One region of the Paenibacillus sp. ALE3 genome, then DNA from elsewhere that is predicted to be linked to it. Evidence: riboswitches for the same ligand, from Rfam matches in the RefSeq annotation. Region 1 holds a riboswitch; each other region holds the start of a gene.
The links. Region 1 has a riboswitch for thiamine pyrophosphate ahead of ACXHJ2_RS21540 (ABC transporter substrate-binding protein). Riboswitches for the same ligand answer to the same signal wherever they lie in the genome.
Positions count from the first base shown of each region.

Region 2: linked by a shared signal. The riboswitch ahead of ACXHJ2_RS09570 (thiamine phosphate synthase) and the one ahead of ACXHJ2_RS21540 (ABC transporter substrate-binding protein) in region 1 are both predicted to bind thiamine pyrophosphate.
Region 3: linked by a shared signal. The riboswitch ahead of thiC (phosphomethylpyrimidine synthase ThiC) and the one ahead of ACXHJ2_RS21540 (ABC transporter substrate-binding protein) in region 1 are both predicted to bind thiamine pyrophosphate.

Region 1 is NZ_CM134214.1:4,801,009-4,810,910, forward strand. Features, by position in the region: gene ACXHJ2_RS21525 (EAL domain-containing protein) at 1-409, opposite strand, end outside; gene ACXHJ2_RS21530 (bifunctional 2',3'-cyclic-nucleotide 2'-phosphodiesterase/3'-nucleotidase) at 685-2,787, opposite strand; gene ACXHJ2_RS21535 (pyridoxamine 5'-phosphate oxidase family protein) at 3,005-3,439, opposite strand; TPP riboswitch at 3,709-3,818, shown strand; gene ACXHJ2_RS21540 (ABC transporter substrate-binding protein) at 4,015-5,058, shown strand; gene ACXHJ2_RS21545 (hypothetical protein) at 5,094-5,231, opposite strand; gene ACXHJ2_RS21550 (MTH1187 family thiamine-binding protein) at 5,574-5,867, shown strand; gene ACXHJ2_RS21555 (ABC transporter permease) at 5,864-6,640, shown strand; gene ACXHJ2_RS21560 (ABC transporter ATP-binding protein) at 6,686-7,639, shown strand; gene ACXHJ2_RS21565 (TatD family hydrolase) at 7,632-8,477, shown strand; gene nfsA (oxygen-insensitive NADPH nitroreductase) at 8,657-9,400, opposite strand; gene ACXHJ2_RS21575 (heavy metal translocating P-type ATPase) at 9,690-9,902, opposite strand, start outside.
Region 2 is NZ_CM134214.1:2,117,664-2,127,565, reverse strand. Features, by position in the region: gene ACXHJ2_RS09615 (alpha/beta hydrolase) at 1-166, shown strand, start outside; gene ACXHJ2_RS09610 (low molecular weight protein-tyrosine-phosphatase) at 308-772, opposite strand; gene ACXHJ2_RS09605 (thiamine diphosphokinase) at 919-1,560, shown strand; gene ACXHJ2_RS09600 (C40 family peptidase) at 1,842-2,342, shown strand; gene ACXHJ2_RS09595 (response regulator transcription factor) at 2,411-3,103, opposite strand; gene ACXHJ2_RS09590 (ThiF family adenylyltransferase) at 3,258-4,316, opposite strand; gene ACXHJ2_RS09585 (thiazole synthase) at 4,313-5,080, opposite strand; gene thiS (sulfur carrier protein ThiS) at 5,083-5,286, opposite strand; gene thiO (glycine oxidase ThiO) at 5,283-6,431, opposite strand; gene ACXHJ2_RS09570 (thiamine phosphate synthase) at 6,489-7,082, opposite strand; TPP riboswitch at 7,409-7,517, opposite strand; gene ACXHJ2_RS09565 (ABC-F family ATP-binding cassette domain-containing protein) at 7,603-9,156, opposite strand; gene ACXHJ2_RS09560 (cupin domain-containing protein) at 9,594-9,902, opposite strand, start outside.
Region 3 is NZ_CM134214.1:4,388,338-4,398,239, forward strand. Features, by position in the region: gene ACXHJ2_RS19475 (DUF1648 domain-containing protein) at 1-282, opposite strand, end outside; gene ACXHJ2_RS19480 (SdpI family protein) at 327-971, opposite strand; gene ACXHJ2_RS19485 (YitT family protein) at 1,136-1,972, opposite strand; gene ACXHJ2_RS19490 (hypothetical protein) at 2,479-2,631, shown strand; gene thiC (phosphomethylpyrimidine synthase ThiC) at 2,840-4,654, opposite strand; TPP riboswitch at 4,838-4,949, opposite strand; gene ACXHJ2_RS19500 (IclR family transcriptional regulator) at 5,066-5,809, opposite strand; gene ACXHJ2_RS19505 (alpha/beta hydrolase) at 6,108-7,145, shown strand; gene ACXHJ2_RS19510 (Fe-Mn family superoxide dismutase) at 7,396-8,775, shown strand; gene ACXHJ2_RS19515 (lipoate--protein ligase family protein) at 8,787-9,632, opposite strand; gene folE (GTP cyclohydrolase I FolE) at 9,824-9,902, opposite strand, start outside.

The sequences.
Region 1 (9,902 bases):
CAAAGCCGATGATATTCAGCTTGTAGTCAACAATAGGCTGCATATGGCTGGTAAAGTTTTGATTATTAATAATACTCACCAGATCCGGATGTTGCAGTCGAGCTTGCAATTGACCAAATAAAAGCCATTCCTCAAATCCCTCAACATGTTGCAAGCCAGTCACCACAACTTGCATTCGGCTCAAGCACTCCTGCGGCAGACGAGCCAGTCCGTTAACCAGCTGTTCCAACTGTGTACGGCTGTCATAGCGAAACACGATGTTACCCTCACACCAATGTTCTTGTTTCATTTGTTCCGATAGCATGCCCAAGCCCTCTAATGCTGGAGTAAGCGACACCCTAGAATGCCTAATTTTCAGCAATCCTTGATCCTTAATAGGTAATATGATGCTGCAATTGCTGCAAGTCATAATGGTCCTCCTCGGAACAATTTCCCGGTTTTTTCACCATTATATCACAAATAATTAGAACAAAAGCACTATATAATTACGTGTTTTTACAAAAAATAAGCTTATTCTCAACAACAACTTAGGACTTAAGTACATATTCGACAAAAACAAAACCTTTTTTGCACTCATGATAAACGCAGGTACTGTTGTATTTGATATCAAAAAAAGCAGCAAGTCTCTTGTTTAAAGAGACTTACTGCTTCATTCTGATATGGAGTGGAAACTAAAATTCCAAGTTACTTGGACGCCTTTGGTTTCGTTGTTTTAGCTGGTTTTGCAGCTGCAGGTTTAGTCGTTTTAACAGCTGGCTTCGCGGTTGCTTTCGCAGGTGCCGCAGCTTCCTTCACAGACGTCGTTGCTGCACTAGGCTTAGCGCCAGCTTTCAAGCTGTATTTGGCAAACCCGTCTGCCGCGCTGCTCAAGTATGAAATTTGTTGATTTCCGGCCAGCACATCTTTGGCATCAGGAGAGGACTCAAAGGTAACCTTGGCCTGACCAAAAGGAGCAATAGACCAGTTGCCGTCCGCTGACGGGTTAATCGTTCCGTTCGTACGGATATAATCAACAACGACTTGGCGACTTTCATCTGGTGCTGCCATCACAATACGTTTGCCATCTGGGTTGGCCAGTTTGGAGGAGGAAGCACGATAGTTATTGGTCGCAACGATAAATTTCTGTGCAGGATCAATAGCCTTCCCATTGTATTGCAGATCCTTGATGCGATGGGCTGAAGAATCAATAATAGTTCCCTTGGCATCATATCGTGCAGGCTGAGTTACATCAATCTGGTAATTCACACCGTCAATCACATCAAAATTGTAGGTTGGAAAATCCTTGTTGATCAGCGATTGTTCCTCTGTTTTGCTAGGATCAATGCGGTTGAACTGACCCGCAGACCATTCCAGCCACTCCTGAATTTCAGCACCAGTAACTTCTACGGCATGAACCGTGTTCGGGTACACGTACAGATCGGACACGTTTTTAATCGCTATTGTACCTTCAGGAATGTTGGTATAATACTCGGCACCGTTGCGACCACCGGCTTTGAATGGAGCGCCTGCCGATAATACTGGGAGATTTTCGTATTCTGTTCCTTTAAGATGGTTTTGAACATACCATTTCTGTGCATTTGTCACAATTTGAATGGACGGATCATCCTGCACTAATGCAAAATAGCTGGTAATCGGTGCAGTCGTTGTACCGACAGGTTGACGAACATAATCCAGCGTTCCTTGATGCTCTTCTTTAATCGCGTCTTTCAGTTTAGTGTCAGGAGTAAACTGCAAAGCATGGTTTGTGGTGCTCACAATTGGCCGCACTTGAGACTGAGAATTGATTACATTCCACTCACGGTTTTTCTTTTCCAGGCTCAGATCAATAATGCCCAGATCCTTGCCCCACGAAGAAGCTTCTACAGCTGGTACACCATTAATAGTTCCTTTATCCAAATCTACGCCCTTCATATCTTTAAAATCAGGGCCAGGGAAAGATTTATGAGCATGCCCAAACAGAATCGCGTTAATTCCGTCCACCTGGCTCAAATACTTAACGGCATTCTCCATCATTGGCGTTTGCGGCACATCCTCATAGCCTGTATGTGCAAGCACGACAATAATGTCAGCACCTTCTGTTTTCATTTGTGGAACAAACTTTTTGGCTGTTTCCACGATATCCTTTGTAACGACCTTATCCTTCAAATTAGCTTCATCCCACTGCATAATTTGAGGTGTTACTAGACCGATGACACCCACTCTGAGTGTATGCTCTTCGCCCTTCTCATCCGTTACTGTTTTGTCAAGAATCTGATAAGGGGTAAAATAATTTTTAGTAGCTTGACCCTCATTATCAACATAGACGTTCGCATTTACGTAAGGAAAATCAGCACCCTTGAGCGATTTATCCAAAAAGTCGAGGCCAAAGTTAAATTCGTGGTTGCCCACAGTAGCCGCATCATAGCCCATCAAGTTCATCATCTTGTAAACCGGATGGACACCGCCTTCTTTCTCGAAGACTCTGTTTTTAGCCATATAATCGCCTAAAGGATTGCCCTGCAGCAAATCACCGTTATCGAACAGCATGCTGTTTCTTGTTTCACTACGAGCCTGTTGGATCAAGCCTGCTGTACTAACCAAGCCATATTCGTTGGTTTCTTTGTCCGAATAGTAGTCATAATTCATCAGTGCCCCATGAATATCCGTCGTTTCCATGATCCGCAAATTCACCGTAGCGCTATCGCGAGAGTCGCTAGCTGCCCAAGATGGAGCGGCTGAAAACACCAGTAGGCTACAAGCTACAACTGCTGCTGTAAACCCTTTAAACCAATTTTTACGAAATAACAAAATATACCCCTCCTTATTAAGGTGTATGCCTCATATACATACTTTTGCACATATATGTAAGCTTTGAACCCACCATTCCTATTTTAATCCAACGCCAGACAAAAGAGTAGTCATTTGCTTAAAATATTTATGAAAAAATAATTATTTTTCGCATAAAAAAGCCAGTAAATCTCCTGAAAAGGTTGGAAATTTACTGGCTTGTCCGTTTATATTGTTTCTATTTCGTCCACACCTGGCGCTCTGTTTGTTGACCGACGTACTCAATACGAGTCGGATTGACGTCTAAAATGACATAATCGGGATCATCAGGTCCGGAAAACCACTTTTTCAGAGAATCATTCCACACTTGCTTGCGCAACCCCTCATCAGCTGTAACCTGGACGGTAGCCTCCACTTCCAAGACTTCCTTCGTGCCACCCACTTCATAACCCAGCAGCAGATAAGCATTCGGATTCTCCTTTAGCTCTTCCACTTTATGTGTTTTGCGATCCGTCGCCAGATGAATGTTCATTCCAACGTTAAAAAGGGCCATATAGCGTACTTTCGGTTTTCCGCCCTCTACCGTACCTAACGAGCAAAATTTGTTGTTATCCAAAGCCTTCACAATAGCTTGTTCCAGCTGACTGCGATCCAATGTCTCCGTTTTACCCACAGTACAACAACTCCTTTTTACGAATTAGAATTCTATAGGGCTATGCCACTTGGCACCAGCTCTCCTAAACATACAGTGTAGCTGTTCTGAAAATAACATGACCAGAACAGATCTGAATGATTCATGTTCATTTTCAGATCAAAGCTCACAGTAAAAGTGTACCCTGTCGTTCGGCAAATGAACCGTGAGCGCTTCCTTAAGGCTGGACAGACCCGCCTTCAAGGCATATAATCGTCGTAGTAAACCCGAATAAACGAACCCATTAAACCATACAATGCCAGGGGTGCTGGAATCGGCCGGCTGAGATTGTGTCCCAAGACACTGACCCTTACAACCTGATCTGGGTAATGCCAGCGTAGGAATGCTTAAGCAAGATGTGCCTTTTATTAAAACAGGACATCCCTTACTTTGGTATATACAAGCGCAAGCGTCCCGGAATCCCGGGACGCTTTTTTTGTTGAAGATGAAGTTGTTGGAAAGATTGCATTCCGGCAGATGTTATTTTTGTGAAAATGGGGAACATAAGCTGTCTGATTGGACGGACAACGGGTAATTAAAAAGGAGAGAACACAACGATGAAGCGCATGAAAATGTTAAGCCTGGGTCTAATCAGTCTTTGGCTCATGGCTCTGACTCTGACCGCTTGCGGCGGCAATCCCCCTACATCTCAAAAGGAGGCTCCTGCTGCCGACACTTCAACGTCTACCTCGGCAAAGGGGCTCAAAGATGTTAAAGTCGTGCTCGACTGGACACCCAATACGAATCACACAGGACTCTATGTCGCCAAGGACAAAGGATTTTACGAAAAAGCAGGCTTGAATGTCCAAATTGTTCAACCAGGCTCAGGCGGAGCCGACCAAATGGTTGCTTCGAATGCTGCACCTTTTGGTATCAGCTATCAAGAAGGCGTCACTCAGGCTCGCATCCAAGGCGTACCGCTCGTATCCATCGCTGCGGTGATTCAGCATAACACCTCTGGCTTCGCAGCCCCGGTAGACCGCGGAATTAAAAGCCCGAAAGACTTCGAGGGTAAAAGCTACGGCGGCTGGGGTTCACCTGTAGAAGAAGCGGTCATGAAATCCATCATGGATTCAGACCAAGGTGATGTGAGCAAAGTGAAGATCGTCAATATGGGCAATGCAGACTATTTTACAGCCGTGAAGCGGGATATTGACTTTGCCTGGATTTTCTACGCATGGACCGGGATTGAGGCCAAGCTTCGAGGTGAGCCATTGGATATGCTATATGTAAAAGATTATTCCAAAAACCTCGATTACTATACACCTGTAATTGTGAGCAATGAACAGACGATAAAAAATGATCCTGACCTAGTCAAAGCGTTCATGGACGCTACCGCGCAAGGCTATGAATACACTATCGCCCATCCAGAAGAAGCGGCAGATATCTTAAGTAAAGCTGTGCCGGAGCTGGACAAAAAACTGGTACTCGCTAGTCAAAAATGGCTAAGCCCGCGTTATCAGGACGATGCCCCGCAATGGGGCGTACAAAAAGCGGAGGTATGGAAAAACTACTCGGACTGGATGTATGAACGCAAGCTGCTCAGCAAACCTTTGGAAGTCGATAAGGCCTTCACAAACGACTTCTTGCCCAAGCGTTGATCTTGTAAATAGAGCTTGAAGTAGCCTTTGTTCCACTACGCGGACGGATGATGCTTTCCATCGCCACCGCCCCCGGATTTCCGGATTAAAGCATCAGCAGGGTAGAAATCCGGGGACAAAAGCGACCGCTTCGCTTGTACAGCACCATTCCGTCCGCTTCGTTCTCGCTCCACTTGGTTTATTCTTTAGTCTCATAGTATCTAAGCGCAAAAGCAGGTGCGCTTGTGTGTAAAAATGCCATACAACCCTGCTTTAAAAATAAGGTGCTTATAAGGCGGTTGGCAGCGTAGCGATTCATTTGAATCTTGAGAAGCGAAGCGTTCGCCTGAAAGCTTTCTTTAGGAAAGCTAGCTTCGGAAGCATATGCTCAGGGGGATTCTTACCTTTAAAATTTAATTCAAAGAATCCCGCGGCAACAGCGATCGTAAGATCAAATGAACCGTGAAGCGGTCTCCCCGCCTTAAACCAATTTATTTTCCTAATAACTTAAACTAAAAAGGACAGGTGAAATTCGCATGGCTAACACATTGCTCAGTATTCAAGTCATCCCTAAAACTCCTAATAACGAAGACTCTTATCCATATGTAGACAAGGCGATTGAGGTCATCCAGCGTTCCGGCGTCAAGCATCAGGTGAATCCATTGGATACCACAATGGAGGGCGAATTGGACGAATTGCTGAAAGTCGTCAAAGACATGCATGAGGCTTTGACGGAAGCTGGAAGTCCCAGCGTCATTTCACAGATCAAAATCGCACATAACCCACAGGGCATCAGCATGAACAAGCTGACCGAGAAGTATCGCCCATGAATCCGAAAGGCAAGAACGCATCCTGGTGGAAAAGCGTATGGCCGCCCCTTGTGGCGGTCCTCTTCTTTTTAGCGGCTTGGCAGGGAGCGGTTAACTATTTACATATTGAATCCTGGCTCCTGCCAGCTCCATCCCTAATCGTACAAGAGGGCATGGCGCAATCGGCGTTGCTTGGCACCCATACATGGGCTACGGTTCGCCTGACGCTTGCGGGATTTGCTATAGGGACAGCAACGGGACTGCTGATCGCCATCGTTCTTCATACGATTCCTTTTCTCAAATCTGCTCTATACCCGCTCTTGATCCTTAGCCAAAACATTCCGATTATCGCCCTCGGTCCGTTGCTCATGGTATGGTTCGGTTTTGGCGTGCTGCCCAAGCTTATGGTCATTACATTAGTATGCTTTTTTCCCGTGGCTGTAGCGGCCATGGACGGGCTGACACGGACAGACCGTATGATGATGAATTACATGCGAATGTCAGGTGCAAGCCGCAGGGCTATTTTTCTAAAGCTAGAGCTACCACACTCCCTGCCACAAGTCTTCTCTGGCGTTAAAATCGCTGCTACCTATAGTGTGATGGGCGCGATCATTGCCGAATGGATTGGGGCCAGTGAAGGAATTGGATATTATATGATGCTGCAAAAGTCTGCCTATCGTACGGATCTCATTTTTGCCGCTATCGGTATTATTGTTGCACTCAGCTTGCTGATGTTTGTCGTTATTTTACTACTGGAGAAATGGTTGGTTCGCTGGAAACCTGATCAAGAATAACATCCACATATTGCATTAAAGCATCAATGAAAGGACGTGGCATATATGAGTCTGCATCCGACTGACTTGACATCACCACCCGTCGCTGATGAACAGCAACAAGCCGGAGAACTGCAGGTAATGACGCCTGCCCCTCCTGCCTTGGAATTGGACGGGATCAGCCTCACCTTCCGGGAAAAGCGAAGCTCACTGCCTGTACTGCAGGATGTATCCCTTACCGTTAAGTCGGGCGAATTTGTTTCCCTCATCGGTCCGTCAGGCAGTGGCAAAAGCACACTGTTTCACATTATCGGAGGGCTGCTCAAGCCGCAGCAGGGACGTATCCGTATGCATGGACGGGACATGACTGGTGAACGCGGGCATATCAGCTATATGCCGCAGCAGCCTGCCCTTTTCCCGTGGCGCACCACGCTGGACAACATACTGCTCGGGCAGGAAAATGCACCACGAAAGGATGCAGCAGCGGGCTCCCGATACGGCAGCGAACGTGAACGTCGTAAAGAAGCCTTGCAATGGCTCGAACAGGTTGGACTGGGCAAGTTCGCGAAGGCCTATCCGCATACGCTATCTGGTGGCATGCAGCAACGCGCGGCCTTTCTTCGCGCCCTGCTCAGCCCACAGGAATTAATGTTGCTGGATGAGCCGTTCAGCGCACTCGATGCACTGACACGTGCAGACATGCAGCAATGGTTATTGCGGATGTGGGAGAAGAACCGCCGCTCTGTGCTGTTCATTACCCACAGCATTGAAGAAGCGCTGCTGCTCTCCGACCGCATTTATGTGCTGTCGGCGCGACCTGCTTCAGTGATGCATGTCGTAGATGTTCCTTTTCCCCGCCCGCGTAGGGAAGAAATCACCCTTGATCCACGCTTTATGGAATGGAAACGGACCATGACTGGCTGGATGCGCGAGGAAAAGCACAAACTGGACGGTGACATGGACGCCGCTGAAAGCATCCGCAAAAACACCTCTGACGACAGGGTAAACCATTATGAATGATTGGAACATGCACTCTGCATTGAGATCGAACGCGGCAGCAACTGTTCCCTTAATCGACGCGCACATTCATGTAGACAGCTACCCGCCTGAACAACAGGAGCTATTGCTCGCTTCGCTTGCCGACAACCATGTAGAAGCCATCATAGCTGTGTCCATGCATCTCGCCTCCAGTCAAGCCAACTTGCGCCTGGCTGAGCGTTGGCCCAGGCTAGTACGTCCCGCCTTCGGCTTTCATCCAGAACAGGCTCTGCCATCACATACCGAGCTTGACCTGTTATTTGACTGGATGGACGAACATGTACAGCAGATGGTCGCGGTGGGTGAAGTCGGCTTGCCCTATTACAATCGGCTGGAAGCTTCACGCAGTGGAGAGCCCTTTGAGCTCGCTCCTTACATAGCACTGCTGGAGCGTTTTATCCAGTTTGCAAGCAAACATAGCAAACCCATTGTGTTGCACGCTGTTTATGAAGATGCAGACATTGCCTGCGACCTTTTGGAACGTCATGACGTCACACAAGCGCATTTTCACTGGTTTAAGGGCTCTGCCGCCACGACCAAACGTATGGCCCGGAACGGCTATTATGTCTCCTTCACACCGGATCTCCTGTACGAAGAAGAAATCCGCAGTTTGGCAAGACAGTATCCGTCTGATCAGGTCATGGCAGAGACAGACGGTCCATGGCCGTTCGAGGGTCCTTTTACCGGACAGCAGACGCATCCACGGATGACTACCGAGGTCATTCGCGCATATAGCAAGCTGACCCATCAAGATGAAGCTGCTGTCCGTCAATTATTTTATGATAATACAAGACGCTTCTACTCACTGTCTGATTCGTAAAGGCATATCTGCTATTTACTAAAAAAGATTACAACCACAACTTATAGTTAAAGCAAAGAACCTCCTTATGTACGCGAAACTTCAACATGCGTAATTAAGGAGGTTCTTATAGCTTTAAATAACACATATTTCTCAAATGCTACTTGTAAATTGCAGCATTCTTTATCGTTGCTCCATTTTTATTGCTTCAAGAAACCCTTCTGTTCCAAAAATGGCTTCAACTGCAAGCGCGCTGGTTCGGTCAGTCTCGTGGCCATTTGCTCAGACCAAGGTGTAGAGCGTTGACCGCCCGTACGTTCCTTCAAATATTCGGCTGATGTGTGGTCGTATATCTCTACAGCTTTCATCGTTTGGTTTTTGTCATAACCGTTCATATGCAACACACCGGACAGTGGAAGACGTGGACGCAAGCCCGTTTCCTGATCCGGTACACCAATGCACATACCGAACACTGGATATACCAGCTCTGGCAAGCCTAATAACTCGGATACCTCTGCTATTTTAGTACGAATGCCCCCGATGTAAACGATGCCCAAGCCGAGTGATTCAGCGGCCACCGCTGCATTTTGTGCAGCTAACGCAGCATCAATGGTTGCAACCGTATAATTTTCGACGGACCCTTCATAGGAAGGCTGGCCTGGCTGATGATGAATCGTCACCTGCTTCAAACGATACAGGTCTGCGCACCATACTAGAAATGTCGGGCACTGCTCAACGTAAGCCTGCCCTCCTGCCAACTCGGCCAGTTTTGTTTTTAATGATGGCTCGGTAACGGCAATAACGGTATATGCCTGCACATTGCTGGACGAGGATGCCATTTGGCCAGCTGCCACAATAGCTGCGAGCTGCTCGTCGGTAATGGGGTCTGACTTGAATTTTCGCACAGACCGATGGTTCATCAACAAGGAAATCGTATCATTCATGACTGCTTCACTCCTAATCCATAATATAAGCTCTTTATCTGCTTCAAGCTGTGAGTACACGAAAAGGTTCTTGCATGCTTGCATGGCACTCTTACAAATATTATGAAACTTTCGCGAATGATAAGCAACCTGACGCGATGAAGAATGACTGCATGAATTAAATAAATAAAAAAACACAACAAAAAAGCAAGTACACACAAAGCCAAAATTGTGCGTACTTGCTCTAATTACAAAAATGATATCGCTGCAAATATCCAACAGCATGCATCTGCCTAATACATCAATACGTTTACAGCTTCACCCGCTGGAGACGTAGCGCATTCAGTACAACCGAAACAGAGCTGAATGCCATGGCCGCTCCCGCCAACCATGGAGCCAAAAAGCCCAAAGCAGCAATCGGAATGCCGATCACGTTATAACCGAGCGCCCAAAACAGATTTTGCCGTATGTTTGTCATGGTCCGGCGACTCATTTCGATCGCGTCCGGAATGCTATTCAGGTT
Region 2 (9,902 bases), 2.7 Mb from region 1:
TGATACCGGCATTTACAACTTTGTAGAGCTGAACCGTCAATGCGCAGATTTACTGCGCGAGCGGAACGCCGAAGTTTCTTACCGTGAAAAGGATGGCAAACATTTATGGGGCTTTTGGCAAAACGAGTTGCCTGACGCGCTAATGTATTTTCTGGATCGTGCCTGAGTAAAAACATCCCATACAATGATGAGGAATGAGCATTGACCTAGGAGGTCATAAGGCTCCTTCCTCTTTTTTATAGCTTGGTTGCGCTTTCAAAAATATATAACGAAAAACGGCAATGATTGCCGTCATCTGTCGTTCACATTATAGCTTTTCTTCTATGATCTTGTCCAGCAAGGCCTCGCATCCTGCGTCCAATAATCGATAGGTCTCTTCAAAATTCCCGGTAAAATATGGGTCGGGTACTTCTCTTAACTTTTCTTGAGGAAGCAAATCCATGAATTTTAGAATATCAGCATCTGCTCCACCTGTAAGCTTACGCATATTTCGTTCATTAGAGTCGTCCATGCACACGATATAATCAAACGCGTCAAAATCACGATCCGTTATTTGCCGTGCCTGTATGCCTTGTTCGCTGATTCCGTGCAGTTTAAGCTGCTTTAGCGTTCCCTCATGCGGAGGATTTCCAATGTGCCAGTCGCCCGTTCCAGCCGAGTCCACCCGGATTTCTGCGTCTAATCCCCGTTCCTTTGCTTTATGTCTCAGTATTGCCTCCCCCATGGGAGAGCGGCAAATATTGCCCAAACACACAAACAAGACGTTAATCATTTCGTTCCCCTTCCTCTTCACGTCACACTTCTTTTTTCTGTTCCATTGTAGCCAAGTCCTCCAAAATTGTGCAAGCCATATTTAACGCGGTATACTTAAAATGATCGTATATATGGGACTGTATGCAGAAAGAAAGGATGTTGGATATGACGAAAAAACGAGCCATTGTATTTTCAGGCGGTCGTCTTAATGAAGAAGATTTACAACAAATACAACCCGATGATTTTATTATAGGTGCAGATAAAGGGGCCCTTTTCCTGATAGAACACGGTATTTCGCCTCATGTCTCTGTAGGAGATTTTGATTCGATTACTTCAGAAGAACAAGAAAGGGTAAAATCAGCAAGCCAACGTATGCTTGCGTGTGATCCAGTACTTAAGGACCTAACAGATACAGAGCTCGCTTTAGAAATCGCTATCGACGAACAAGCAGATCATGTACTCATGCTCGGTGTGACTGGTACTCGGATGGACCACACATTAGCCAATGTTCAAATATTAGTACGGGCCATGCAGCATCATATTAGTTGCGCTATCATGGACGCACATAATTATATCGAGCTTACTGGATCAACGCTCGAGATCCAGCCCATGGGCTATACATATACATCCCTGATTCCTATGACTGCCGAAGTAACAGGTATACAACTGGAAGGATTTATGTATCCCCTTCATAATGCCACCCTCAAAATGGGACAATCACGGGGTGTCAGCAATAAGCTAACGGCTACAAAAGGTACTATTTCTATCAAAAGCGGTCTACTACTCGTTATTCAAAGCAAGGATTAATTATGACATTGTTGTAACTATTTAAAAAGTTGTTCACACACTCAAAACCCTTGAATAACAAGGGTTTTTCGGTTTTTTACAGGTACTAGAATTAATTTATTTTTTACAAATTGTAGTTTTTAATCGTTTTTTAATAATTACGACTTAAGCCTTGTCACTCAAGCATTTGAGAGTAGTTTTCCAACTATTAGGCGGCTTCAAACCTGTTATACTCAACGCTGTCAGTTAGTTAGCAACTCAGCAAAATATTGCACAAATCAATTTTTGGAGGTACTTACAACATGAATATGCATAAAATCATAAAAAAGGTAATTATCGCAGGGGTCGCTGCCACTATTGGCTTTGGTACTTTTGCCATTGAGGGAACAAATACAGCACAAGCTGCTACTGCTACTACTACTGTAGGTCAAAAAGTAATTAACTACGGCAAAAAATATATGGGTACTCCTTATAAATTTGGAGCTTCCACAAGCACCACACGCAATTTTGACTGTTCTTCTTTCATGAAGCACATATTCAAGAAATACGGAGTCGATTTGCCGCGTACTTCTGTTCAGCAGTCTAAAGTCGGACATGCCGTATCCAAGGCCAATTTGAAAAAAGGTGACTTAGTGTTCTTTTCAAGCGGTAGCCGTGCCACAGGACGCAATATTACTCACGTAGCAGTATATATGGGCGGGGGTAAAATCCTACACACTTACGGTGGACCTGGGGTGACCATCTCTGATTTGAACTCCGGAAACTGGAAAAGAACGTACATTAAAGCACGTCGCGTGCTGTAATGTAAAACTCATTTAAGATTGGTAAGCCGGGACGAAAAGTCTCGGCTTTTTTTTATTTAAACTTTATGCTATTTTGCTTCAGTTGGCGTTCTGAGTGAATAGCCAATGCCTCGTTCCGTTCGAATCATTTTAAACTTTTGCCCTCTATCTACTTTAACCCTTAAATGCCTGATGTACACATCTACTACATTCGTATCAGCGATATAATCATGTTTCCAAACATCCCTTAAAATTTGCTGCCTGCTGCAAACTTGGTTAAGATGTATCGCCAGATGTAGCAAAAGATCAAATTCTTTCGGAGTTAATTCCAGTTCGCGTTCCCCTCTGCTCACCATTCTGCTTGCAGTGTCTATATGTAAATCCCCCACTTCGATTGCCCTTTTCACATCACGTTCAATACCAAAAATTCGTAATAAATTAGCCACTCTAGCCAGAAGAACTCTAGGATAAAAAGGCACTACCATTACATCATGTGCCCCTTCTTCAAAGCAGGAAACCATATATCCCTCCTCATCCGAAGAAATCATTGCAAGTATCGGCACATGAGGATGGTTCTGCTGCAAATTGCGAATCAAGCCTTGAGTGCCCGCCTGTTCATCTTTAATGTTCAGGAGTAGCAAACTCACAGAATTTTGAGCTATATAAGGGCTTACATCCGACGTATTACGAACATGAACCACCTGATAACCTGCCTGCTCCAATGGATGAACGAATACAGCGGGCGCTTCATTTTCATCCACAAGTACAATTAACGGGCTCATCTTTTCACCCACCTGGTTTGGACATCGCATTACATATTGGATACGAACAAGTTTGTTATAAGCCATTAAAACATATTTGTGTTAGTGTAACAAAAAAGCAGAAAATCATTCTCAAAGAATGGTTTTCTGCTTTATGCTTTATGGTTTATGGTTTTCAGCCCAAATAGCGATGATATAGACTTCTTGCTTTTGCCACGTCCTTTGTCCCATGGATCAGCGCTCTGCCATCTGCAAAAACAACTAAGCGATGCTCGCCCACACTAAAGGAAACCAGATACGAATTCCACTCTACGTTCCCCTCACCCAATGCTGTAAATCTATTTGCTATCTCTGCGAGATTCAGATGTGTTCGGTTGGCAGGTCTTATTTGAACGGTATCCCTACCGCACAAAACATCTGTTTTCTGCCGATAAGAGGCTGATAAATAGGGATACGTCGGTTGGCTACCGCAAGAAGGACAATTCGCTTTTTTAAGACGATCCACTGCTATTGCTACATACTCATTTTTCCACAAATCAAACGAAAGCAACTTTCCTCTCAAGTTCTCGGGATATCCACCAAGAAGCTTGAAAGCTTCCGTAGTCTGGTTAGCGGTGACCATTTGTACTGCCTGCGGAATAATCCCGGCCGTATCACAGGTCTCCCCTCCAAGCGGTACAGTTCCCATCAGACAGTGTAGACAAGGTGTCTGACCCGGTAAAATAGTGTAAGTTACACCGTAGCTACCCACACATCCTCCATAAATCCAAGGAATGCGATGCTTGAGTGCCATGTCGTTCATAAGAAGCCGGGTATCGAAATTATCGGTTGCATCCATCATGAGATCTACCCCCTGGATCAACTCTTCCAGCTCTTCTATCCCAACATCCAAGACATGTGCATGTACAATTGTTTCCGAATTAATATCCTTTAATCTTCGCTGGGCAGCTACTGCTTTGGGACACCTTTGCACAGCATCACTTTCCTGAAAAAGCTGCTGGCGCTGCAAATTGCTCCATTCCACATAATCCCGGTCTACCAGGCTTACCGTACCTACGCCTCCACGAACTAACGTTTCTGCAATACCTGTGCCCAGCGCTCCAACACCTATGATTAGTACGTGAGAGGAAGCAAGCCGGCGTTGGCCTGCAGGCCCAAAGGGTGCAAACCTTTCCTGTCTGGAATAACGGTCACTTTGTGGTGGTTCAGCAGCAGATTTTTTAGTAATTCTCATCCCTGAACCATGCCTTCTATCGGACTGCTTGCTGAAGCATAACGTTTTACAGGAATCATCCCCGCCTCAAATCCATATCTGCCTGCACGTACAGCCAGCTTCATGGCCTCAGCCATTTTCAAAGGATCCTTCGCTCCTGAGACAGCTGTATTCAGCAGAACACCATCTGCTCCCAACTGCATTGCCATTGCTGCGTCACCAGGTGAGCGAATACCAGCATCGACAATGACCGGAACTTCCGCTTGCTCGATAATCAACTCTAACGAAAACGGATTGAGCAAACCATGTCCTGTACCAATCGGCGACGCTCCAGGCATTACGGCATGTACTCCAAGCTCTTGCAACCTCTTCGCTAGTATCACATCATCCGATATGTAGGGTAGCACGACAAAGCCTTCCTCTAGCAACTTTTCACTAGCTTTCAATGTTTCAAAAGGATCAGGCAACAGCGTCTTGCTATCCCCAATAACTTCTACCTTAATCATATCGCACAAGCCGGAGGCTTTTGCCAACTTGGCAATACGGATTGCCTCCTCTGCTGTTGTTGCCCCCGCTGTGTTGGGAAGAAGTGTATACCGGCTCAAATCCAGTGTATCGAGAAAATGCTGCTTATCCCGTTCCTCCAAATTCAGTCTGCGCACAGCGAACGTTAATATTTCCGTCTCAGCAGCCTCTACGGCTTGGGATTGGATATCCAGATCCGAAAATTTCCCCGTTCCTAGCAACAGCCTTGAGGTAAAAGATGCTTTTCCAATGGTTAACATGATCAACCGCCTCCTACAAAATGTACGATTTCTAGGCAATCTCCATCCTTAAGTACCGTTTCATGATGATCTTCACGGGTCAATATATGCCGATTCAGCTCTACTACTACGGTTTTCACCTTTAAATCAAGTTCATGCAGCAATTGATCCACACGAGTAATTCGATTGGAAATGGTCATACTCTGTCCGTTAATGGTCAGCTTCATAAGCTTTCCTCCTTGAGAAGTTCAGAAGAAAATTTACTTATTCCAAGTCCAGCTGCACCTGCCCCTTTAAGCATAGCTGACATCGCTCGCCCAGTCGCATCACTAAGCAGGACACCGTTGCGATAATGCCCGACTGCAGCATAGACGCCCTCTACTCCAGGAACAGGTCCAATGAAAGGTCGCTCCGCAGCTGCCTGCGGACGCAAGCCTGCCCATGCACGTACAAAAGAAGCTTCCTGTACACGCGGTAACCAGGCAGATGCACGTGCTAACAACCCCTTTAAGCCTCCTACGGTCACCTCTTTGTCATATTGATGCGGAAGACTCGTGGCACCAATCCAAAGCTCGTTATTCTGTTTAGGCACGAGGTAAATATCGTCAGCATAAATGGTATAATCCAAAGGATGATCCTTCAAGGAGACTGCTACCGCTTCGCCCTTGACCGGGTATAGTGGATAATCAAACCCAATTTGTTCTAGCAATTTCAAGCTGTCCAAGCCTGCGGCAATCACGACCTGATCACAGGAAAAAAATCCACTATCCGTTCGCACACCGCAAACTCGACCATCCTGTATGACCAGTTCCTCAGCTTGAGTTCCAGACCATATTGTTGCTCCCAGCACCGCAGCTGCCCCTGCATAAGCACGGCAAAGCTGGACAGGAGACACTTGTGTCTCCTTTGATCGGTAGATAGCCCCAATTACTTGATCTGCCAAGCCCGGAATCCGTCGGGCCAACTCCTTGGCATCCCACCAAATGGCACGATCATCCTCTCGCATATTCGCAGCATTCCAGCGTTTTTGGCCCTCTGCTTCCGAACGAAATGGGGTCACAAATCCTCCTGTACGAAAGTCCACTGAAATACCCGATAAACGTTCCAAATCACAGACAAGGTCAGGGAATGCATCTCGACTTGTACGGGCAAATCGTGCCAGCTCAAGGTCTGCAAACTCTTCACTTTCCGCTGCCAGCATTCCCACCGCTGCTCCTGATGCTCCCTCACCAGGGATCCATCGTTCCAGCATGATCGTACTACGTCCCTCCTTAGCTACATGATAAGCAATGGAACTGCCGATCACACCTCCGCCTATGACCAAGCATTCAGCGTGTCCTATCGCTTTTTTCTCTGTATGTGTCTTTGACATATGTTCCGTGTCTCCTCTCCAGTAAGCATTCTGCTTTCCCTTCGTCTCGTTTTCTTGCTACAGGTCGTGAACTACAAGATCTACCATTCGCCTATATTCCATCGCTGCTGCAACGGGTGACTTTGCTTCCCATATACCAGACATCACCGCAATTCCGCTTGCTCCAGCATGATAAAGCTCTGGAACATGATGGGGTTGTATGCCTCCCAGCGCTATCACCGGAATGTCCGACAATCTGCAAATGCGTTCAAGCTGTGCTATACCCCGCGGTACAAGACCGCTCTTACAATGGGTCTTATATACATGGCCAAATAGTACATAGTCTGCTCCCGCCTGCTCAGCAGTCTGCGCCTCCTCCAAGGAATGTACAGACACTCCACATCGTGTACCCTTCGGAATTAGACTTTTTGCATCCACCACAGATAACCCATTAGCTGGTAGCTGGACAGCTCCTACAAAGGTAAGCATAGCTATGTCCACACGGTCATTTACTACAATTTGCTGCAAAGGAACTCCCTGCTCGATCATGCTACGAGTCAAAGAAAGCAAAGCAGAGGCACCCTTCTGTTTCAAACGTGCGTGTACATAATGAATACAAGGACAAATAGCAGCAGCCACTTGGGGTACATTCACGCAGGAGACACTTTCCATCGTAATTACGTGTAATTCGATCTCATTTTCACCTCTCTTGGACTAAAAAATTGAACTAGTGTTATAAAATAATCGGATAAGCTGAACCTATATAGTTACAGCCCCATATTAGGTAATATCATACGGAGCAGCCACATGTGCCAGCAATAATGAAAGGAGATCGTATGTAAAATCGTCTACGGAAGCTCGAACAAATGAAGATGATTGAAATGCAAAAAACCACTTCCAAAGGAAGTGGTTTGACGAACGTTCGAAATCAAACGGACATTATATCCGTAGACGTATATCGTTCCCCGCGCAAACAAAAGTAAAGAGCTGCTACCTTGTTTGTACGGAACTCACTTCCCTACGCTGGCATAACCCAGATCAGGTACAAAGGGTCCGAAATCCATTTATTCCGTCTCAGCCGCATGGGCGGCTCCCCTAGTGTGACTATTTTATTGTATCAGCTAAAGATAGCTTAGCATATTTTCCTAATTCTGCAAACCCCACCTTGTGTTAAATCTGTCAGAACTGGATTTCAGTTAACTTTACTAGACCACTCTTCTACATTCCACGTTTTGGTTACCCAATCCTCGTAAAAGTCCGGTTCGTGGGATACAAGCAATACGGTCCCTTTGTATTCCTTCAAAGCGCGTTTGAGTTCATCCTTTGCTTTGACATCCAAGTGGTTGGTAGGCTCATCAAACAGTACCCAGTTGCTCTCACGCATTAACAGTTTACAAAGGCGGACTTTAGCCTGTTCTCCACCACTAAGCGCAGACAAAGGCCGGGTGATATGCTCATTCTTTAAACCACAGCGCGCCAAATGCGCTCGTACTTCATGCTGATTCAAATGCGGAAATTCATTCCATACATCGTCAATCGGTGTAATTTTCTCCGCCTTTACTTCCTGTTCAAAATAAGCAGGCTGCAAGAAATCCCCTTGATAGGTTTTTCCGCTGATTGGAGGTATTTTCCCAAGAATGGTTTTGAGCAACGTAGACTTACCAACACCATTGCAGCCAACAATTGCGATCTTTTCGCCACGTTCGATCGTCATGGACATTTTAGGCAAAAGAGCATGAGTGTAGCCAATTTCAAAATCAATACCCTCAAAAACCGTTTTCCCGCTCGCACGGGCTTCTTTGAACTGAAAGGTTGGCTTTGCAGCTTCTTCAGGCTTATCAATACGTTCGATCCGATCAAGCTGCTTTTCACGGCTTTTTGCACGGCCTGATGTAGATGCGCGCGCTTTATTGCGCTGAATAAAATCTTCCTGTTTCTTAATATATTCCTGCTGCTTCTCATATGCATCAATATGCTGTGCTTTGTTCAGATCCGCCATTTCAAGAAACTTTTCATAGTTAGCTGAATAGCGGGTCATCTTAGCAAATTCAAGATGGTAGATTACATTAACGACTTGGTTCATAAATTCAGTATCATGTGAGATGAGGATAAAAGCATAGGGATAATCCTTCAAATATCGCGTAAGCCATTCAATATGCTCCACATCCAAATAGTTGGTAGGCTCATCCAGCAGCAATACATTTGGCTTTTCCAACAGCAACTTAGCAAGAAGCACCTTTGTCCGTTGCCCACCACTAAGGGCTGCTACATCCCGATCCAGTCCGATGGCAGAGAGACCTAATCCATTCGCCATTTCTTCAACCTTCACATCAATGAGGTAAAAATCCCCCATATCCAATTGCTCTTGAATTTCTCCCATCTGTTCCAGCAAGACTTCCAACTCTTCGGGAGAAGCCTCTCCCATTTTGTCTGTAATTTGCATCATTTCCTTTTCTAGTTCCAACAAAGGAAGAAAAGCGTCTTTTAATACATCACGTACTGTTTTGCCCGGCGTCAGCTTGGTGTGCTGATCCAGATAGCCATGACGTACACGTGGAGTCCATTCCACTTTGCCTTCATCTTTAAGCAATTTTCCAGTCAGAATGTTCATGAGTGTCGATTTACCAACACCATTAGCTCCTACCAATCCTACACGTTCCCCCGCAAGTAATCGAAAGGAAACATTTTTAAATAATGCACGGTCCCCAAAGTTGTGGGATACATTTTCTACAGTCAATAAACTCATAAGCTGTTTTTGGCTCCTTATTGTCTCATCGGCATTGCCGAGTGTTCTTATTTCATATAGCTATCGTTTCTTTCAAAGCTTTATTGTAGCACATCCGGCACCCTTATCGGAATATTGAAAACAGCATATTTTTAGGTTTTCAGATGGATTGGCCTAAAAAAAGAAAAACAGTTAATCGTAGTAGCACTTAAGCTCCTCTTCGGTAGGTACGTAAGGAGTTTTTTGCTGCTTTGGTAATCTAAGCTTCTAGTATACAGAAGCTTACAATTCCCTAGCAATGAATGCCTAAATAATTGATAAGTTCTAATAACAATTAATAAAAAGGAACTCTATGTAGACAGTCCTCATGAGTATCGGAGGAATAATAAAATGAAGAAAATGTAATCATCCCGGTCTGGATTCTGGACCGGGATGAAATAAAATTAATTTATAATTGGCTATCTTTCAGCAGACATGACAATTTCTTTTGTTTCATGAACTGTACCAAATGGATGCTCAGGCGGTGCATAGATAACGTATATCTTAAGGGGCGTATTTCCTGTATTAATTACATTGTGCCATTTTCCAGCAGGTATCATAATTGCATAGTCATCATAGGCCATCACTTGATAATCTAATTTGTCTTTCCTATCCCCCATTTGAACAAGTGCCTGACCTTCTTCAATACGTATGAATTGATCAGTTGTTGGATGAGCTTCTAAACCGATATCATCGCCAACATTAATACTCATCAGAGTCACTTGAAA
Region 3 (9,902 bases), 410 kb from region 1:
ACCAGGCAGGCTTTCCATGATTGCAGAACTTTCTTCGCTCTTGAACTGACGTCTGAGAAAAGGCTGGAGAAAAAGCATAATCACAAAAGCTATGAAGCTAAGTGCACACAACAACCATACCTCAGGGGAGGATTTGTCAACAAAACGATCAGCCACATCATTGAAATTGTAGTGGATTGCCACATTTCTTGGCATTGTCGGGTAGATAAACAAGTAGATGCTGAAGGGCACAATAGAAAGAAGAAAGGAAAATAAATTTAAAATATTTAATCTACTTCGCATGAAAATCCTCCTTCTTGAGCTAAACGATTTATATGATACACAGATCAGCCGTCTATATTTTTACTTCCCCGGCTTAGTAAGAGAGAAATAATAAAACTAATCATCGTGGGCAAAAAAGAGGCGAGTACCATATACACATTAACTTCTTGTCCTAATCCTATGGAAATCCCTATTAAGCCAAAGGCTATCCAAATATAAGCAGAAATGCGATGTGTCTTCTTCCATGCCTTTTCATCCGAAAGCAGCCAAGGAAACTTTAATCCGATTAGACGATTGGGTGTTATTGTAGCAAAAGATATTCCTATTGCTAAATGCAAAATAGCCGATAAAAATAAAGCTAATTTTAATGTGCTGAATAGAAATCCACCCGAATATTTGAACATGAGTGCAAGGAAAATCAAATCAAGTACAATAAACACACTTGCACAAATCTTACGATAAGAAGCGAGCATACGTTCAGATAAGGTGTTTCTATGCTTTGAATACCTTGGATTCAGTACTACGATAGCCAGTGTTAAAACCATAGTAACTAATGGAAAATACAACAATGCTATACGATCCTTAGCGGAATGAAACGAGGAGGAAAACAAAGAAAAATTTATAACATGCAGCACAATAAAGAAAATAGACACATGCATCCACGGCTTCTTGAATTCTTCTTTTACATCATAGTTGCTTTTACTCTCCATCCCGCTTACCCCCTCCATATAACAGAAATTGAGTGACTCCACTTTATTATGCATATTTTCCAATACTAAAAATGAAATAAACATCACAACAGCAAAAAAAGCCGACCCACTCAGGACCGGCTTCCAACTGTATTCTCTTATTCTCTTACCTTCGCATTGCTAAACTACTTCGAAATATCCAAAAAGCCCTCTCCAAATACGTCCCGTACGTCATGAATGGTGATAAATGCTGCTGTATCGATAGCTTTTACAATCTTTTTAAGCGCCGACACCTCTTGTTTGCTAATGACGATATATAGGACCTCTTTTGGATTTTTGGTGTAATATCCGTGGCCTGACAGGACGGTAACTCCACGGTCCATCTGCGTAATGACCATCTCAGCAATTTTGTCTTGATGCTCCGAAATAATCATGACCGCTTTTTTCGGATTCAATCCTTCAATCATGAAATCCATAACTTTCGTACCGACGTACAAAATAACGATAGTTAGCATTAATTTTTCCGGGCCAATAATAAAGTAGGAAGAGAAGGCGACAATCAGATCAAAAAACAACAAGGCATAGCTGATATTCCAATCCAGATACTTGTTGGCAATCCGGGCTAAAATGACCGTTCCTGCCGTTGTACCACCGACCCGTACAATTAAGCCAATGCCGACCCCTACCAAAACTCCGGCAAATACGGCATTAATCGTCGGCTCATGCGAATCAATCCGCCAGTTGACTGTTAAATGTAAAAACAGCGAGTTAAAAGCGACCGCAATTATAGTATACAGAGTCGTTCTCTTGTCCAAAAATTTATATCCGACAATCAGCAGCAAGCCATTAATCACCAGATTGACGATCGAGGGAGACCACTGAAACAGGTAGTACAAGATGATCGTGACCCCTGTAACGCCCCCCTCGCCAAATTCATTCGGGATCACATACAGATTAACAGCCAGCGCGAAAAAAAACGCACCCAGAATAATAAATACGATATCTGCAATACTTTTTTTCATATATGCTCTAATCCTCTCTCTAACATTTCAACGGATGAATTGCCAGATGGATTGGCTGACTCTTCTTGCCAAAATACGCTGACAACCAGTTCATGGTATCTACTACCCAACATAAAGTCAATACAACTTTGACACTTTAATTCGCCACCAGACTGCCTTAGTCCAACCTTAGAATTCCGCAAAATTCCGCTAATACAAGGTTATTCGACAAAAAAACACAATCCCGACTACTAAACTGAGAAAACGGGCCTCTAGCCCTTGTTTAGGCCCTAGGCACATTTTCCCCTAAAATGACCATCCTCCTAATACACATTTTGGACACATACGACCATCTTCCTGTTTTATGTCAAAAGCGTTTTACTTTGGATAAATGCGGGTATAATGATTGAAACATTACCAAGCAACCTACACGGCATTACGACATCAAGTACATATACATAGTCCTATACAGACGTCCTAAGCAACTCAATCTGAATTTGACAAAATGGAATTGGAGGAATGACCACATGAATACAATGAACTTAACTGTCCACACCCTGATGCCTTTTCACCACCAATACCAACGTGCCAACGCGGTGAGTATGCAGAAGAAAGAAGACAGCTCGGAGAAGAAGCTCAGCTTTCAGGACATTTTGAATGAAAAAATGGGTAAAAAATAAAGCTCCGTTAATCCGGTAGCATGATCCCGCTTTACATAAGCTGAAAAGCCGTAGTTTTCTACATCGACTGTAGAGAACCACGGCTTTTTGTTACTCACGCGTTTCTAAACCTAAACTCATACGTTTATGGAAATAAACCTCTGACGAGCTTAACTGTACTTTTCGTTGAGGCTTCCCAGTTGATTGACTTTTGTATCGCTACCGATTTTTACTGCCCAGCTTCCCGATACTGCTCTGCCTTCTCTCGCATCCCGGCGGCAACGGCTTCCTCAGTATTCAGTCCCTTATCGGCCGCATAGGCACGAATGTCCTGCGTGATACGCATACTGCAAAACTTGGGACCGCACATCGAGCAAAAGTGGGCTTCCTTGGCCCCCTCTGCTGGTAGCGTTTCATCATGGTAGGACAATGCCCGCTCAGGGTCAAGCGAGAGATTGAACTGATCGCGCCAGCGGAATTCAAAACGCGCCTTGGACAAAGCATCGTCCCGCTGCTGTGCCCGCGGATGACCCTTCGCCAGATCGGCAGCATGTGCGGCAATTTTGTAGGTAATAACTCCTTCGCGGACATCATCCTTGTTCGGCAGACCCAAGTGCTCCTTCGGCGTAACGTAGCACAGCATGGACGTCCCGAACCAACCGATCATGGCTGCCCCGATAGCTGAGGTAATATGATCATATCCTGGTGCGATATCCGTCGTCAGCGGCCCTAAAGTATAAAAGGGGGCTTCCTTACAAATCTCCATTTGTAAATCCACATTCTCCTTGATTTTGTGCATAGGGACATGTCCTGGCCCTTCAATCATGACCTGGACATCACGCTTCCATGCAATTTGCGTGAGCTCGCCCAACGTCTCTAGCTCTGCAAATTGTGCTTCATCATTCGCATCATAGATACTCCCTGGACGCAGACCATCCCCGAGAGAAAAGGCCACATCGTAGGCTTTCATAATTTCACAGATTTCTTCAAAATGCGTATACAAAAAATTCTCCTGATGGTGTGCAAGGCACCAGGCTGCCATGATCGACCCGCCCCGGGATACAATTCCCGTCATTCTGTTCGCCGTCATCGGGATATATCGCAGCAATACACCCGCATGGATCGTAAAATAGTCCACTCCCTGCTCCGCCTGCTCAATCAGCGTGTCTCGATACAGCTCCCACGTCAGCTTCTCAGCTTCGCCGTTCACCTTTTCCAGTGCCTGATATAGCGGCACCGTTCCAATCGGTACGGGAGAATTCCTGATGATCCATTCGCGCGTTGTATGAATATTCCGGCCTGTAGACAGGTCCATGACGGTGTCTGAGCCCCAGCGCACAGCCCAGGTCATCTTCTCCACTTCTTCCTCGATGGAGGACGTAACTGCGGAATTCCCAATGTTCGCATTGATCTTTACGTGAAAATGGCGTCCAATGACCATGGGCTCGCTTTCCGGGTGATTGATATTTGAAGGTAAAATAGCTCGTCCAGCCGCCAGCTCCTGTCGTACAAACTCGGGCTCTACGCCTTCGCGGATCGCCGCAAATTCCATTTCAGGCGTAATGATCCCTTGCCGCGCATAGTGCATTTGCGTCACAGTACGCCCTTGCGAAGCCCGTAGCGGACGGTTGGTCACGCCGGGAAATTCCACTGTCTCCCGTTTGGAACCAGGCTTCAGCCCGTTATCCTCCGACTTGACGGCGCGGCCCTCATAAGCCTCCACATCTCCCCGTTCCAGTGCCCAAGCTCGCCGTAATGGTGGCAAGCCCTGACGAATATCCACCTGATAGGCTTCATCTGTCATCGGACCGCTGGTATCGTACACACGCAGTGGCTCATGATACTCTATCCCCTGCGGCGTATGTGTGGGGTGCAGCGCGATTTCACGCTCTGGCACGGCAATGTCCGGCCGAGAACCTTGAATATACACCTTGCGGCTCCCCGGGAAAGAATTAACCCTACTGGCTTGCTCAACACTTGCCTTCTCTACTGCTGTTGATTTCATTCCTGTTTCTTTTGTTCCTTCTGTTTCTGTCGGTTTCATGATCCATTCCTCCCGTATCGTTGAAATGACACACCGATCCGGAACCATTCCCAGGGTGGCGCTGATCTATGCAAAAAAGCCGGTTCCCTAGGGAACCGGCTAATCAAACGAGGCAGCTATCCAGACAGCACGCACATGGAATAAAACCCTATGCGTCACCGCAGACAGCAGCTGCGTATACATTTCAATGGCCGATTACTTCCCTACGCTGGTATGATCCAGATCAGGTGCAAAGGGTCCGGAATCTTGCCCGATTCCATCTCAGCCCGCATTACAGGCTCCCCCAGTAACTGTGATACTTTCTATTCACATGAATTGGCGGCTATAACAGACATCCGCCATCTCTATCAGACTACTTTAAATTTATAGCTTTGGCAACCCTTGTATGATTTCCTTTTGTATTGATTACTGTTACGGGAGCATAAGCCCCATTTCCTTAGCTGCTTCGATCAAAACCGGAGCAAAATCATGCAGCGTCTCGGGTGCAAGTCGACTGACCGGGCCGGATACAGATAAAGCCGCCGCGACCTGTCCCTTTCGGTTCACAATAGGCGCGGCCACAGCCGCAGCCCCTGGCTCACGTTCTTCATAGCTAGTCGCATACCCCTTCTCACGAATGTCCTGCAGCTGGGCTTTATATACCTCAGGATCTACCGAGGGAGGCCATTCTTCACTGCTTAGCAGTACCTCCAGCTCCTGTGGCGGCATAAAGGCCGCCAGCACCTTGCTGGAGGCTCCCACAGCCAGCGGCATACGCGCACCCACAGGCGCAACCCTGCGGATCGCCTGATTGCTCTGCACGGCTTGTATGCGAATACGCATGCTTCCATCCCGCAGGTACAAGCTGACCGTTTCCCCTAAGCGATCACGCAGTCCTTCCATTGCAGGCTGTAACAACACCGCCGGCTCATCGCTTTGGGACAGATGCGTGGACAGCTCCCATATGCGAAAACCAAGCCGATATTTTTCCGTTTCGGCATTCCGAACGACAAATCCCCGATCCTCTAGCGTAGTCAAAAGACGATGAACGGTGCTTTTATGTAGACCAATTTGGGAGGCAATCTCCGTTAGACCAAGATCAGATTCTGCGGTAAAACACAGCAGTATATCAAGTGCACGCTCTACAGCGCGGACGGTTAATTTACGGTCTTCCATCGTGAACCGCTCCTCTTGTATCCATATTCGTTTCACACTATGAAACATGGTTACATAAATTATATAGAATAGTCGCAGCTACTGTAAACCGATGTTTTTGTGACAACCATATTACAGAACAAGAACAAACATCGACAATTCTTTGCATCATTTTTACTTTTCCGGTTCAGACGTTGACTTTGGATAATACCCATCATACGATAATAGGTATCTATACGGACATACCCTACTATTTTCAAGTGGAATTATACCTAAATTTTATGATTCGAAGATCAATTCTATATAAGGAGGCTCTTACATGATTTCCACATCCCAGCGCAACGCTCAGCTACAGACCGCTGTTCAGGAGCCGTCCACCCCACTCTTTAATCCCCGTATGCTGCGGTTCAAGCACGTTGTGATTGCTCTGCTGCTGTCGGTCGTATTTTTTCTGTTGTTTTGTTTTATTGCCTTGCATGCTTACATCGCCTGGGTGCTTACGAATCCCACCGTCGCACCATTATACTCTAATCCGATGCAGGCCAAAGGTATGCCTTATGAGGAAGTCAGCTTCCCAGCCAAGGATGGTAGCCGTATGGTACAAGGCTGGTATATCCCGGCAGATCAATCGCGGAAAACCATAATTTTCAGTCATGGCTATGGAGCCAACCGCGAAGAAAGCTGGATTCCCATGTATGATCTGGCGCATTATGCCCATAGCTTGAACTTTAATGTGGTCATGTTCGATTACGGATTTGCGTCACAAAACAGCAAGGCCGTCGCAACCGGAGGCAAGGCAGAATCCCAACAGCTCCTTGGAGCCATCCAGCTGGCAAAACAACGCGGCTCGTCGGAAATTATTGTATGGGGCTTCTCTATGGGAGCAGGAACCGCTCTTCAGGCGGGTTTGCAAACCAAAGATGTGGACGCGATGATTTTGGACAGCACCTTCCTACTGGAACCGGATACGCTATACCATAACATTCACAATCAAATTAATTTGCCGAGACATCCATCTTTGGAAATACTGGAGTTGCTGTTTCCAGTTTTGAACGGCACCAGTTTGCATCAGATTCCATATCAGGAAGTAAAAAAGGAGGACTATCCGTTTCCAATCATGTTTGTGCATGGTACACAGGATGAAAAGGCTCCTTACCCCATTGCGGAAAAGCTCGCTGCCAATCAGACCAACCCACTTTCCAGTGTATGGATTGTAAAAAACGGGATACATGAGCTTATTTTCAGAGAGCATCCTCGTGAATATTTACGACGGGTATCGACATTTTTAAGCAGTGTACAGGAGCTGGAGGACAAGAAAACCACGGCTGCTGCCCATAAACAAACGACTACGAAGTAAAGAATTATTTTCGAATAAGCATTCATCGCCTTGAAGAAGCCTACCTATGGACACTTAACCCGTGCCGTAGACAGGCTTCTTTTTTTATTTTCCACGATTAATTATTGTTCTGTGCAACAGATATAACCTGATGAAGGAAGTTCATAGACATATTCCCGATGGGACGGCGAATATACTGGGTACATATGCATCCAGGACAGATCTGCTAGATCTGCTGGATAGCCATAGTGGGATACGGGAGGTAAAAACGATGCTGAGTACTTATGGGTCTTTCCTGCCCTTACGTGTGCTGGAGGAAATCCGTCATTGGAAGCAGCAGGAAAGTTGGCATGTGGAAGTGATTAAATCCGCTACTGAAGGGCTAGAACCTGCTTATGTGCGGCTGCTGGATGATTGGCGAACCGTATTTGAACAAACGGAACGCACCGCCATAGAGTTGCTTGAAGAGCAACGGAGCGCGCTTGATCCGGTAGAACAGGCATGGCAACATCAGGAGAAAAAAGCGTCGTCTGCCCCCCAAGCTCATACACACCAGCTGGATAAACCATCAGCACATTCAAGGGGATCAGACGCATCAGCAACTGGAGAGAAACCGTTGTCCGAATCAGGCTTGAATTCACAGCCTGCCTCTCAAGAATTAAATCGTCGACTGGACGATTTGCTGCAAACTGCGAACCGTCAATCACAAGAATATGTACGGCAGCTAGGTTTGCTGACCGAGCACAGTCATGCATTGCGTCAACAGCCAAAATCCGCCGGAGTTGTAATACACGCAGCACATGAAAGCCAATATTTCCTGATTTCGACAACTCCCTTTCAAGAGCCCGGCTCCATCGCACGAGCCGCTGGGTTGTATCATGTAGCGGCAGAGGGTGAGGATTACCCGGAGCAAGCGTTTCGAGAGAGACATGCCAGCATGAGAGGAGAAGGTTCTGGGGCTACTAAAGGCGTCCAGTCCGGTCAGACGCAACCTTCAGCAGCGGAAAAATCCTTAGTCGGTCGCCCGGTCCCTATTGGGGGACATCGGCTCCCTCCGCTTCCTTACCCTTATAATGCGCTTGAACCGTACATTGATGAAAAAACGATGCGTATTCACCATAACAAGCATCATTTGAGCTATGTGAATGATCTGAATAAAGCGGAAAAGAAACTGGAAGAAGCCCGAAAAACAGGTGATTTTGACCTCGTAAAGCATTGGGAACGTGAACTGGCATTTAACGGGGCAGGTCATTATCTGCATACTCTTTTTTGGACGATCATGAGCCCTCAAGGCGGTGGAAACCCAAGCGGACCGCTGGCTGAACAGATTAAAAAGGATTTTGGCAGCTACGATGCCTTCAAAAAGCAATTTAGTTCGGCAGCCGAAAAGGTCGAGGGCGGCGGCTGGGCTATCCTGGTATGGAGCCCGCGCTCCGGGCGGCTTGAAATTTTGCAGGCCGAAAAGCACCAGAACCTGACTCAATGGGAGTCTATTCCGCTGCTGGCGATCGATGTGTGGGAACATGCATATTACTTAAAGCATCAGGCTGAACGCAATAAATACATCGAAGATTGGTGGCATGTCGTCAACTGGCCTGAAGTGGAAGCGCGCTACGCTCAAGCCTCCAAGCTGAGATGGCAACCATTCTAAGCTAGAATAAACTACACCTGCAAATCGTACCGCTCTCTGAGCGCTTCTATTTGTCCAGTCAATTCTTCCGGTTGCACCAGCGAGCCATCGGCAGGCAAAATGGCCGCCCGACTCTCGACTACACGGCGTAGCGATGCTGTGTACGCCTCGACAGACGGCACTCCGGCCAGCTCTGCCAGGCTGCCCATCGTTGCCGGATTAACCCGGGGATAATCCGGCTGCTGCACGCCTGCCGGTGTATCCCCGGCTGCCTCCCTATAAAACTGCTGCACCGCCTGTGCGCGCTCTGCTCCGTGGCCCTCAATCATCACAAAGGCCGTGATGATATACGCCTTGGCTTGACGCCGTTGCGCAATGCCGCAAAACTTGCGTCCTCGGACGCTCACATCGTAATCCCCGGGACAGAAGGACCCGATGATTTCTCCAGTCTGCGCCTCGGCAGACCACGGGGCCAGCGCATCGGCAATCAGCCCTGCCATGAGCCGAAAATCCTCATGCAGGCTGATGGCCCGCTGCGGATTCGGCAGGATCAAGGACAGGTTCAGTACCCCCCTGTCCAGCATGACGGCTGCTCCGCCTGAAGGGCGCACGCATACCGACGTTCCTGAGCTGCGCACCCGCTCCATCGCCTGTGGGGCGTTGGGAAGCCTGCGGTCCCGGTGACCAATCACAAGCGCCCCCGGATGCCGCCATAAATGCAAAATGGGCGCAGCTCCTTTCCCTACTTGCCGACAAGCTAGCTCCTCCCAAGCCAGCGGAAACAATACGTCTTCCTGCGTAGTCGTCAGTGGCGCTTCCAACCATTGCAACGCAGGCAATGCTGTTGTTATTTCTGTTGAGCTATGTATATGATCCATACGTTATCCCCTATCTTAAAAATAACTGTTATCCATAGGCTAATCGTAACTTTCAAGCAGCTATGCTGCCATTTTTTTATTTCATTCTTCACAGCAACGATCTATTTTCTCTATTTCTGATGTTAACAAAAAAAGGCGGCTACGCCTATGCGTAGACCACCCTTTTTTTCATCCTATCACGCCGTGTTCAATCATTCCTTAATCAGGGACAAGAACTCTGCGCGTTGTGCTGCATTATCACGGAACGTGCCGCGCACTGCAGACGTTACC